DNA from 3 places in the Stutzerimonas sp. FeSN7 genome. Region 3 is predicted to be linked to each of the others. Evidence: predicted binding sites of a transcription regulator. Region 3 holds the regulator's gene; each other region holds the start of a gene.

Region 1 (4,135 bases), 490 kb from region 3:
ATCGGGTAGATGAAGCCGGTCATCACCACCGCGAAGGCGATGAAGGCCCACAGTTTCATGCGCTCGGCCACCGCACCGGAGACCACCGACATGCAGGTCGCGGCGAAGACGATCTGGAAGAAGAAGTCCGCGCGGGCCGAGTAGTAAGGCGCGTCCTCGCCGCCGGCGGCGACCAGGTCGACCGCATGCTCGTCACCGATGAGGAAGCCCAGGCTCGGGAAAATGCCGCCTTCCGGACTGGAGTACATGATGTAGTAGCCGACCAGCAGGTACATGATCGACGCCAGCGCGTAGAGCACGATGTTCTTGGTCAGAATCTCGGCAGTGTTCTTGGCCCGCACCAGACCGGCCTCGAGCATGGCGAAACCCGCCGCCATCCACATCACCAGCGCTCCGCAGATCACGAAGTAGAAGGTATCGAGTCCGTACTGGACGGGTATCAATGCAGTGCTATCCATGTGTCACCTCTTGCTGTCGCGCTGTGTGCGCTGTTCGGTCCGCAGGCCGCCGCACGCTGCTCCGGCGGGCCTGCCCTGACCCCGGTGTTGGCTCCGGGGTACTGCGCTGAAATGGGTTACAGGTTGTAGCCGCGCTCGTTGTGCAGGCTGAGGTCGAGGCCGATGGTCTCTTGCTCCTCGTTCACCCGCAGGCCCATCACCAGGTCGATCGCCTTGAGGATCAGGTAGGTGACGATGCCGGTGTAGACGACGGTGAAGAGCACGCCCTTGAACTGAATCCACAGCTGCAGGCCGATGTTCTCCACCTCACCGAAACCGCCCAGCATGGGTGCGGCGAAGATGCCGGTGAGCAGCGCACCGACGATGCCGCCCACGCCGTGCACGCCGAAGGCATCCAGCGAATCGTCGTAGCCGAGCTTGCGTTTCAGGCTGGTGGCGCAGAAGAAGCAGACCACCCCCGAGACCAGGCCGATGATCAGCGCGCCCATCGGCCCGACGGTGCCGGCAGCCGGGGTGATGGCGACCAGACCGGCGACCACGCCCGAGGCGATGCCCAGCGCGCTGGGTTTGCCGTGGCCGATCCACTCGGCGAACATCCAGCCCAACGCAGCCGCGGCGGTGGCGATCTGGGTGACCAGCATGGCCATGCCGGCGGTGCCGTTGGCAGCCACGGCCGAACCGGCGTTGAAGCCGAACCAGCCAATCCACAGCATCGCCGCGCCGACCAGGGTCAGCCCCAGGTTGTGCGGTGCCATCGGCGTGGTCGGGAAGCCCTTGCGCTTGCCCAGGACCAGGCAGGCCACCAGACCGGCGATACCGGCATTGATGTGCACCACGGTGCCACCGGCGAAATCCAGCACGCCCCAGTCCCACATCAGGCCACCGTCACCGCCCCAGACCATATGCGCGATCGGCGCATAGACCAGGGTGAACCACACGCCCATGAACACCAGCATCGCCGAGAACTTCATGCGCTCGGCGAAGGCGCCGACGATGAGCGCCGGGGTGATGATGGCGAAGGTCATCTGGAACGTGATGAAGACGCTTTCCGGGAAGGCGCCGACCAGGCTGTCAGGAGTCAGGCCGCTGAGGAACGCACGATCCAGACCACCGACGAAGGAATTGAAGTTGGTGACGCCCGCTTCCATACCGGTGGTATCGAATGCAAGGCTGTAGCCATAGACCATCCAGAGGATGCTCATCAGGCCGGTGATGGCGAAGCACTGCATCATCACCGAGAGGATGTTCTTCGAGCGGACCATGCCGCCGTAGAACAACGCCAGTCCGGGGATGGTCATGAACAGCACCAGCGCAGTGGCCGTCAGCATCCATGCCGTATCGCCTGAATCCAGCGTTGCCTCCTGCGCCATGGCCAGGCCTGGGCTTAACAGAGACAAAAGGGCTCCTAGCCCTGCGAATCTTCGCAGAGTCATGGTTTTACTCCTGGGGCGTGGGGTTCGGAGGTGCTGCTTAAATCGCGTCGGTATCGGTTTCGCCGGTACGGATGCGGATGGCCTGTTCCAGGTTGACCACGAAGATCTTGCCGTCACCGATCTTGCCGGTGTTGGCCGCCTTGGTGATGGCCTCGATCACGCGATCGAGCTGATCGTCGGCGATGGCCACGTCGATCTTCACCTTTGGCAGGAAGTCGACAACGTATTCGGCGCCGCGGTACAGCTCGGTGTGACCCTTCTGACGGCCGAAGCCCTTGACTTCGGTGACGGTGATGCCCTGTACGCCAATCTCCGACAGCGACTCGCGCACGTCGTCCAGCTTGAACGGCTTGATGATGGCAGTGACTAGTTTCATGAAAACTTCTCCCGTTTAGGTGGACTTGCCCCAGAAGTACGAACCCGGCTCAAGTCTAAGCTCAGTGTCTGGCTCTTGTAACGCTCCGGCTTCAGCCGGGCCGCGGACCGACACCACCAATCTCGCCGACGAAGCGTCGCGAATCGCCCATGCACCGCAACGAACCGGTGCGTGCGTCAACGGGGACAAAGCAGAATCGATGCCAGCTTTGCGCGAGCCGCTTGCTGCGGGCGCTCGGCCGCAAACGGAGCGGTCCGACGGACGGTTGAGCACAACGAACGCACGAAAATGGTGCGCAGCTGCACCATGACCTGCTCATTTTTTGTGCACCGCAGCCGGGAAAGGCGAAAAAAACGCCGTGCTACACTGCGCCCCGTTCAATGACAGGTGTTTTCAATGTTGCCGCCAAAAGCTTTCCTAGATGCCATCGGCTCCCAGGCCTCGCGCCTGTTCAACGGTGAAACGCCGCTGCCGCGTGGCGAGTTCGAAGCCCAGCTCAAGGGCGTGGTGCAGGGTGCACTGAACAAGCTCGACGTGGTCAGCCGCGACGAGTTCGACAGCCAGATGGTGGTGCTCGCCCGCACCCGCGCCCGGCTCGAGGCGCTCGAAGCCAAGGTCGCCGAACTGGAAGAGAAGCTCACACCGCCCGCGTCCTGACCGACCGGGCCGTGACACGATCAAAGGAGTGATCGAATGTCCCTGGCCATCGTCCATAGCCGCGCTCAGGTCGGCGTCGAAGCCCCGGCGGTGACCGTCGAGGCGCATCTGGCCAACGGCCTGCCGGCGCTGACCCTGGTCGGCCTGCCGGAAACCGCCGTCAAGGAGAGCAAGGACCGGGTGCGCAGCGCCATCCTTACCTCCGGTTTCGATTTCCCCGCCCGACGCATCACGCTCAATCTCGCCCCTGCCGATCTGCCCAAGGACGGTGGTCGCTTCGACCTGGCCATCGCGCTGGGCATCCTCGCCGCCAGCGGACAGCTGCCCGGCGAACGTCTGGAGCAGCTGGAATGCCTGGGCGAACTGGCGTTGTCCGGTGCCTTGCGCCCGGTCCAGGGCGTGCTGCCGGCCGCCCTCGCCGCGCGTGCCGCCGGCCGTGCGCTGCTGGTGCCGCGAGCCAATGCCGAGGAGGCCAGCCTCGCCTCGGGCCTGACCGTGTTTGCCGCCGAGCATCTGCTGGAAGTTGCCGCCCACTTCAACGGCGTTACCCCGCTCGAGCCCTACGTGGCCCAGGGGCTGCTGCGGCAGGTCCAGCCCTACCCCGACCTGGCCGACGTACAGGGCCAGCAGGCGGCCAAACGCGGCCTGCTGATCGCCGCGTCCGGCGCACACAACCTGTTGTTCTCCGGGCCGCCCGGCACCGGCAAGACGCTATTGGCCAGCCGGCTGCCCGGCCTGCTGCCGCCGCTGGATGAGCAGGAGGCGCTGGAAGTGGCCGCGATTCATTCGGTGGCCAGCCACAGCCCGCTGCAGCACTGGCCGCAGCGCCCGTTCCGCCAGCCCCATCACAGTGCATCGGGCCCGGCGCTGGTGGGTGGCGGCAGCCGGCCGCAACCGGGCGAGATCACCCTGGCGCATCAGGGTGTGCTGTTTCTCGACGAGCTACCGGAGTTCGACCGCAAGGTGCTGGAGGTGCTGCGCGAGCCACTGGAATCGGGCCATATCGTCATCGCCCGGGCGCGGGACAAGGTGCGTTTTCCGGCGCGTTTCCAGCTGGTGGCGGCAATGAACCCCTGCCCGTGCGGCTATCTGGGCGACCCTAATGGTCGCTGCCGCTGCACGCCGGAGCAAATCCAGCGCTACCGCAACAAGCTCTCCGGACCGCTGCTCGACCGCATCGACCTGCATCTGACCGTGGCGCGCGAGGCCAC
Region 2 (4,135 bases), 1.9 Mb from region 3:
GCATCTTCATCAGCATGCCCTTGGCCAGCTCGATGCGCTTGCGTTCGGCCAGCTGCTGCTCCCGGGCCTGCAGTTGCGCACGTATTGCCTGATCGCTTTCAAAACGGGCCATTGCCACGTCGAGGATCGGCTTGAGGCGCTGGGCCTGGATGCCTTCGACGATATAGGCACTGACCCCGGCGCGAATGGCCTGACGCATGGCGTCCGGGTCGCTGTCATCGGTGAACATGACGATGGGGCGTGGCTGATCGCGGCTGACCAGCACCACCTGCTCGAGCACATCGCGGCCGGGTGAGTCGGTGTCGATCAGCACCACGTCGGGACGGATCGCCTCGACCCGCTCGGGCAGGTCGATGGTCAGGCCGGATTCGTCGATGACCTCGAAGCCGGCTTCGATCAGCGCGCTCTTCAGGCGGCCGATCTTCCGCGGGGTGTCGTCGATCAGGAGGATACGCAGCATGCCGGAGTCCTTCTCAAAGCGCAGCCATGGCAGGGCTTGCCATGGCATGCAGCGCGAAACTGCGGGCATAGGTGGCCGGATCGCTGCCGTCCCAGTGTTTGCCATCCATCAGCGTGGCGCTGCGCATGGCTGTGTCAGGCAGGGCGATCCCCAGCGCGCCGGCGGCCTGGCGATACAGTTCGATTTGCTGCACCTGGTTGGCCACCTGCAGGTAGTCCGGGTCTTCGCGCAGCAGGCCCCAGCGGCGCAGCTGGGTCATGAACCAGAGGCCGTCGGAGAGATAGGGCAGATTCGCTGCCCCCTCACCGAAGAAGCGCAGCGGATGCTCGTCCTGCCAGACATTGCCGAGGCCATCCTGGTAGAGGCCGAGAAAGCGTGACTCGATGGCCGCCAGCGGTGCGTCGACGTAGTCACGCCCGGCGATCAGCTGTGCGGTGCTGCGGCGATTTTCCTGGCTCTGGTCGATGAAGCGGCTCGCCTCCAGCACGGCCATGACCAGTGCTCGGGCGGTGTTGGGGTATTCCTCGACGAACGCGCGGGTGCAGCCGAGCACCTTTTCCGGGTGGTCAGGCCAGATCGACTGGCTGGTCGCCAGGGTGAAGCCGACGCCTTCGGTAATGGCCTGTGCTCCCCAGGGTTCGCCGGCGCAGAAGCCATCGATGCGACCGGCGCGCAGGTGCGCCACCATCTGCGAAGGCGGCAGCACGAGCGTCTTCACGTCCCGCAGCGGATCGATGCCATGGGCGGCCAGCCAGTAATAGAGCCAGAGCGCGTGGGTGCCGGTGGGGAAGGTATGTGCCAGGGTCAGGCGTGCACCGCTATGGCGCACGCTGGCGCGCAGTGGCTCGGCATCGGTCACGCCTGCGGCCTTCAACGGGGCGGACAGGTTGATGCTCTGGCCGTTCTGCGCCAGGCCCATGAGCACGGCCATGTCCACTGCCGGGCTGCCGCCGATGCCCAGATGCACCGCATAGATCAGGCCGTAGAGTCCGTGAGCCGCGTCCAGCTCGCCGCCGATCAGCTTGTCGCGCAGGGCCGACCAGGAGTTCTGCCGCTGCAGGTTGAGCGTCAGTCCGAACGGCTGGGCGAAACCCTGGGTGGCGGCGACGATCAGCGAGGCGGCATCGGTGAGCGGCAGAAAGCCGAGGTTGATCGAGCTCTTTTCCGGTGCATCGCTGCCGGCGACCCAGGTCAGTGCATCGTGTCGGGGCGGCGAGAGAGGGTCGGTCATGCTTGATGGCCTTTTTCCGATGGCGCGGTGCGCAAGATTGGTTATGCCAACCCTGAAGCAAGCCATATGCCAGCGAGAAAATGGTGCATGCCGCGAGCGGTCACTGGGGTTCGCCAGTGCCGCCCAAAGACGGCCATCAGCGTGGATAGAGCGGCGGCAATGCACCCTGTTCCTGGTCGAGGTCCGGGCTGCTGGCCGGTGGCAGCGCCTGGATCGCCTGCCACAGCGCATCGCCCTGCCAGCGTTGGCCGGCTTCGCTATACAGCGCGCCATTCAGGCCGTCCAGGGCGTCGGAAAGCGGCACGAAACGCGCGGCCATGTCCGCCAGTGTTTCCGGTTGCTGCCGCGCCCAGGCGTCCAGTGCCTGGCGGGTGGCCTGTGTATCGTTGGCCTGGCAGGCGCGGCGCAGATCGTCGAGCAGGCTGCGCGGAGTAGGGCCGGGTTGCAGCGCGCGCTGCACCGCAGGCTGGCGCCGTGCATGCAGCCACAGACCGAAGCCGATCACGGTGCTGAGTGCCAGCAGCGCTGTGCTCAGCTGCCACGGCCAGAGCACGGCCTGTTCGGCGGGTACTGCTGACAGCACCGGTGGTTCGGCCGCTGACGGGGCGAGATTCGGATTGTCCTCAACATCCAGCGTACGCGCCTCAAGCGTGGTGCGCTCCAGGCGATCTTCGACGGTGTTCCACCAGACGACTTCGAGAGCAGGCAATTGCAATGGCCCGCTGCGGGTGGGGATCAAGGCTTCGCGCTGTTCGCGACTGCCGACCAGGCCGGCTGAGCTGACCTCGTTGGCCAGGCTGGGCTGGTCCGGGTAACGGCGCAGTTCGGCGCTCGGTGTGGAGCCGATCGCCGGCAGCTGCGTGCTGGTCAGCCCCTCGGCCTTAAGCAGTAGGCTGCGGGTGAGCGATTCGCCGGCCTGGGCCTGCTGCGGCTCCGGGCTCCAGGCTTCGACCAGCGTCAGGCTGCGCGCCGGCAGCCAGGGCGCGCCGGCTGGATAGTCGGCCGGTTTGGTCTTGACCGTCAGCGGGATGCTCGGCGAGCGGACCTGGGTGGACCGGCCGCCGCGCGAGCCGAACACCGAGCTGCTGCCGTTGGTGACGGTGGTGGCGCTGAACAGCTGAGCGGGAATGGTCAGTTCACCGGATTTCTGCGGGAACAGCGCATAGCGCACCTCTATGACGCCGTGGCGGATGCCGTTGATGGTCTTCTCGTAGGTGCGCGGCTCGCCGAGGCGCTCCACAAGCGCTTCGGGCATCTGCAGCGGAGAAAGCGTGCTGTCGTCGTACAGCGAGACCGAATGGTAGATGCGCAGCGTGAGAATCACCTGGGCCTGCACGTAGACGCTTTCCTGATCGACGCTGGAGTCGATGAAGATGGGCGCCAGCTGATCGCCTTCGCTGCTTTTGAGCGACTCTTGGACCAGCAGGGTAATCGGCTCGCTGCGCCAGTCGCCCAGCTGCAGCGGCGGAATGACGACGTAGCCGGTCTGGCGTGGGCGCAGGGTGATCAGCCAGCGGGTGATCGCCCGCGCTTCGCCGTTGCTGCTGGACAGCTGGTTGACCTGGCGGGTGTCGAACACCTCGAACAGTTCCTCCAGCGGCTCCAGATCGGGTTTGCCGAAGACGGCGCCGCCCTGGCTTTCCAGGCTGAGTTCGAGGGTTTCGTCGATGCTCAGCTGGGTGCGATCCACACGGGCGAACAGGCCGGCGGCGGTCGCCTGGCCGGCCAGGATGCAGAGCAGGAGAAAAGCCATCAGGCGCTTCATCGATTGGTTCCCTGGCGCTTGCGTTGTTCGTAGAGAAATTTTCGCCGCAACAGCTCGCCGGGATCGTCCGGAATCTGCCGCAGCCATTGCTCGGTGGCCTGTTGCCGTTCCAGATCGGGCAGGCCCTCGTGCTGTGCCTGAGCGGGCGATTCGCCGGTTTCGTCCGTTGCTTCGCTTGTGGATGCCTGCGGGGCGCCACTGGCTTCGCTGGCCGGCTCGCCCTGTGCGTCCTCTGTCGACGGACTGCTGGCCGAGCCGGACTCCGGTGGTTGCGACTGTGGCTGCGGCTCGTCCGGCTCCGTCTGTTCCTGTTCCTGCTGCTCAGGCTCTGGCTCGGCCTGCTCCTGACGGCGGCGCAGCAGCTCCTCCACCAATGCCTTGTTGCGCTGCGCCACTTGCAGGTCGGGCTGCAGCTCCAGCGCCTGTTCATAGGCTTCGATGGCGGCCTCCAGAGCCTCGTCGCGTGCCAGGGCGTTGCCGCGATTGTAGTGGTCGGCGGCCGTACTGCCTTCGGCGAAGCGTTCGGCGGCACCGGTGTAGTCACCGGCCTCATATAGCGCCATCGCCTGCCAGCGCCGATCGGCGAAGCGCTCGGCGGCCTTCGCCGGTTGTTCCGCCTCCAGCAGGCGTTGGCCTTGCTGGTCGCGGCGCAGCCAGAGGTCTTCGAATTCGAATGCGC
Region 3 (4,135 bases):
GGCCTACGGCCTGACCATCCAGTACTTTGCCGCCAACGAGCGCATCGTGCTGCTCGACCAGGCCAAGGTCGTCCAGGAAGGCAACACCTTCGAAGGCGAGAAGATCGTCTATGACACCCGCCGCCAGATCGTCAACGCCGGCCGCGCCACCAATACCGACGTCAGCACGCCGCGTCCGCGGGTCGACATGGTCATCCAGCCACGCAAGCGCGAGCAGGCCGCGGAGCAGCCCCAGTAATGGCCGTCCTCAAAGCCCAGCATCTGGCCAAGAGCTACAAGAGCCGGCAGGTCGTTCGCGACGTCAGCCTGTCCATCGAGAGCGGGCAGATCGTCGGCCTGCTTGGCCCGAATGGCGCCGGCAAGACTACCTGCTTCTACATGATCGTCGGACTGGTGAATGCCGATCAGGGTCGCGTGCTGATCGACCAGAACGACGTGACCCACCTTCCGATGCATGGCCGGGCCCGTGCCGGCATCGGTTACCTGCCGCAGGAAGCCTCGATCTTCCGCAAGCTGTCGGTCGCCGACAACATCATGGCGATTCTCGAGACCCGCAAGGATCTGGACCGCGGCGGCCGCCAGCAGGCACTGGAAGGCCTGCTGCAGGAATTCCACATCAACCATATCCGCGACAGCCTCGGCATGAGTCTGTCCGGCGGCGAGCGTCGCCGCGTGGAGATCGCCCGTGCGCTGGCTACTGCGCCCAAATTCATCCTCCTCGACGAACCCTTCGCCGGTGTCGATCCGATATCGGTGGGCGACATCAAGCAGATCATCCACCACCTCAAGGCCAAGGGCATCGGGGTGCTGATCACCGACCACAACGTTCGGGAAACTCTGGACATCTGTGAGACGGCGTACATCGTCAACGACGGCCAGCTGATCGCCGAAGGCGATGCCCAAAGCATCCTCGCCAACCAGCTGGTCAAGGAAGTCTACCTGGGCCACGAATTCCGACTGTAAGAGCGGATTTTTTGCTCGGCTCGGCAAATCGCCTCTAGGCAAAGGCTTCGTCGGCAGGCATATAATTTGCTTTCATCGGCGCCCTGGGCGCCGCATGTCGGAACAGGCGCGGTTGCGCCGGCATACAAGGTTCGAAGTCCTCTGCCATGAAACCATCGCTAGTCCTGAAGATGGGCCAGCAGCTGACGATGACACCGCAGCTGCAACAGGCCATACGGCTCCTCCAGCTTTCCACCCTCGATCTGCAACAGGAGATCCAGGAAGCGCTGGATTCCAATCCCATGCTCGAGCGTGAAGAGGACGGTGACGACTTCGACGGCTCCGACCCCATGGCCGAGGCCGTCGATCGTTCGAGCGACGCTGGCAGCGAAAAGATCAGTACTCAGGAAAGCACCTATGAAGAGCCTTCGCACAGCGGCGAAGGCCTCGACGAGGCCGACTGGGGTGAGCGCATTCCCAGCGAGCTACCGGTCGACACCGCCTGGGAAGACATCTATCAGACCAGCGCCAGCAGCCTGCCGAGCAATGACGACGACGAATGGGACTTCACCAGCCGTACGTCCAGCGGTGTCAGCCTGCAGAGCCATCTGCTGTGGCAGCTCAACCTCGCCCCCATGAGCGACACCGACCGCCTGATCGCCACCACACTGATCGACTGCATCAACGATCAGGGCTATCTCGAGGAGTCTCTGCAGGAAATCGTGGACAGCTTCGACCCGGAGCTTGAAATCGAGCTCGACGAGGTCGAAGTCGTGCTGCGTCGCGTACAGCAGTTCGAACCTGCCGGTATCGGCGCACGGGATCTGCGCGAATGCCTGCTCCTGCAGCTGCGCCAGCTCCCTGACCGCACCCCTTGGCTCAGCGAAGCCCAGCGGCTGGTGAGTGACCATCTGGACCTGTTGGGTAGCCGCGACTACAGCCTGCTGATGCGCCGCATGAAGCTCAAGGAAGACGAGCTGCGCCAGGTCATCGAGCTCATCCAGAGCCTCAACCCGCGCCCGGGCTCGCAGATCGAGGCGAGCGAGCCGGAGTACGTGGTGCCGGACGTCATCGTACGCAAGCACAACGATCGCTGGCTGGTGGAGCTCAACCAGGACGCCATGCCCCGACTTCGCGTCAATGCCCAGTACGCCAGCTTCGTAAAGCGCGCCGACTCGAGTGCCGACAATACCTTCATGCGCAACCAGCTGCAGGAAGCGCGCTGGTTCATCAAGAGTCTGCTCAGTCGCAACGAAACACTGATGAAGGTCGCCACCCAGATCGTCGAGCACCAGCGTGCCTTCCTCGAACACGGCGACGAGGCGATGAAGCCGCTGGTGCTGCACGACATCGCCGAAGCCGTGGGGATGCACGAGTCGACGATTTCCCGCGTCACCACGCAGAAATACATGCATACGCCGCGTGGCATCTACGAACTCAAATACTTCTTCTCCAGCCACGTCAGCACGGCCGAAGGCGGGGAATGCTCGTCCACCGCGATCCGCGCGATCATCAAGAAGCTGGTGGCGGCGGAAAACCAGAAAAAGCCGTTGAGCGACAGCAAGATCGCTGGTTTACTGGAGGCGCAGGGCATCCAGGTGGCCCGCCGCACCGTTGCGAAATACCGCGAGTCGCTCGGTATCGCACCGTCCAGCGAGCGTAAACGATTGCTGTGATCGGCCACTGGTCGAACTGTCCCGGCGGCAGGCCTCAAGACCTGCTCTTCGCACAAGGCAAAGGAGATAGCAGTATGCAAGTCAACATCAGCGGTGTTCATCTGGAAGTTACCGATGCCCTGCGTGACTACATCGAGGAGAAATTCGACCGACTGGCCCGTCATTTCGACCGCATCATCAGCGTCCAAGTGGTCCTGCAGGTCGAGAAACTCAAGCAGAAAGCCGAAGCCACCCTGCACGTCGCCGGCCGCGAAGTGGTGGGCAATGCCGAACACGAAGACATGTACGCTGCCGTGGACCTGCTGGTCGACAAGCTCGACCGTCAGCTGATCAAGCACAAGGAGAAGCAGCTCGACCACACCCAGGGTGCCGTCACCCGCTGACGCTCATTATGATCCGACTCGAAAACATCCTGACCCCCGGACGTTCCCTGGTGAACGTCCCGGGCGGTAGCAAGAAGCGCGTCCTGGAGCAGATCGCCAAGGTGATCGCCCAGGACCTTTCCGACCTCGACTCCCAGACCATCTTCGAAAGCCTGATCGCCCGTGAAAAGCTGGGCTCGACCGGCTTCGGCAATGGCATCGCCATTCCGCACTGCCGCATGGTCGGCTGCAATGCCCCCGTGAGTGCCGTGCTGCGCCTGGAAACGCCGGTGGACTTCGACGCCATCGATGGCGCCCCGGTCGACCTGCTGTTCGTCCTGCTGGTCCCGGAAGCGGCCACCGACGAGCACCTCGAGCTGCTGCGCCAGATCGCCAGCATGCTCGACCGTGAAGAGGTACGGCAACGTCTGCGCGAGGCACCCAGCAACGACAGCCTGTACCAGGTCGTCGTGGATGTGCAGAACGGTGCCTAGCGCGATGGGGTACAGATGCGGCTGATCATCGTCAGTGGGCGTTCGGGCTCAGGCAAGAGCACCGCGCTGAACGTACTCGAAGACAACGGGTTCTACTGCATCGACAACCTGCCCGCTGGCCTGCTGCCCGAGCTTGCCGAGCGCGCCCTGCTGCACACCGAACTGCTGCACCCGCAGGTTGCCGTGTCGATCGACGCGCGCAACCTGCCCAGCCAGCTCAAGCGTTTCCCCGAACTGCTCGAAGAAGTTCGCGCCCGGCATATTCAGTGCGACGTGCTGTATCTGGATGCCGACGACGAAACCCTGCTCAAGCGCTTCTCCGAAACCCGTCGGCGCCACCCGCTGACCAACGAAAGCCGTTCGCTGGCCGAGGCGATTCGTGACGAGGAGCTGCTGCTGGCGGCAATCATCGATCATGCCGACCTGAAGATCGACACCACGCACCTGAACCTCTATCAGCTGCGCGACATGCTCAAGCTGCGGCTGCTCAACAAGCCTGAGCCAGGCACGGCCTTTCTCATCGAATCGTTCGGATTCAAGCGCGGCATGCCGGTCGATGCCGACCTGGTATTCGACGTGCGCTGCCTGCCCAACCCGTACTGGAAGGCCGAATTGCGCGACTTCTCCGGGCTCGATCAGCCGGTGATCGACTATCTGGCCG

What was found. Region 3 encodes sigma-54, which starts transcription at its own class of promoters, with help from an activator protein. Its sites were predicted from a motif close to ANTGGCATNNANNTTGCTNT; they were not measured.
Region 1: a site for sigma-54 is predicted at 2,455-2,474, ahead of glnK (P-II family nitrogen regulator). Genes of this name have one in related genera too.
Region 2: a site for sigma-54 is predicted at 1,746-1,765, ahead of P5703_RS07985 (CmpA/NrtA family ABC transporter substrate-binding protein). Genes of this name have one in related genera too.

Annotation. Positions count from the first base shown of each region.
Region 1 is NZ_JARPMN010000001.1:4,071,372-4,075,506, forward strand. It holds gene P5703_RS19480 (ammonium transporter AmtB) at 1-458, opposite strand, end outside; gene P5703_RS19485 (ammonium transporter) at 575-1,891, opposite strand; gene glnK (P-II family nitrogen regulator) at 1,929-2,267, opposite strand; gene P5703_RS19495 (accessory factor UbiK family protein) at 2,664-2,924, shown strand; gene P5703_RS19500 (YifB family Mg chelatase-like AAA ATPase) at 2,961-4,135, shown strand, end outside.
Region 2 is NZ_JARPMN010000001.1:1,695,973-1,700,107, forward strand. It holds gene P5703_RS07980 (ANTAR domain-containing response regulator) at 1-460, opposite strand, end outside; gene P5703_RS07985 (CmpA/NrtA family ABC transporter substrate-binding protein) at 474-1,691, opposite strand; gene P5703_RS07990 (BatD family protein) at 1,828-3,456, opposite strand; gene P5703_RS07995 (VWA domain-containing protein) at 3,453-4,135, opposite strand, start outside.
Region 3 is NZ_JARPMN010000001.1:3,577,302-3,581,436, forward strand. It holds gene lptA (lipopolysaccharide transport periplasmic protein LptA) at 1-238, shown strand, start outside; gene lptB (LPS export ABC transporter ATP-binding protein) at 238-963, shown strand; gene P5703_RS17060 (RNA polymerase factor sigma-54) at 1,110-2,618, shown strand; gene hpf (ribosome hibernation-promoting factor, HPF/YfiA family) at 2,693-3,001, shown strand; gene ptsN (PTS IIA-like nitrogen regulatory protein PtsN) at 3,010-3,474, shown strand; gene rapZ (RNase adapter RapZ) at 3,490-4,135, shown strand, end outside.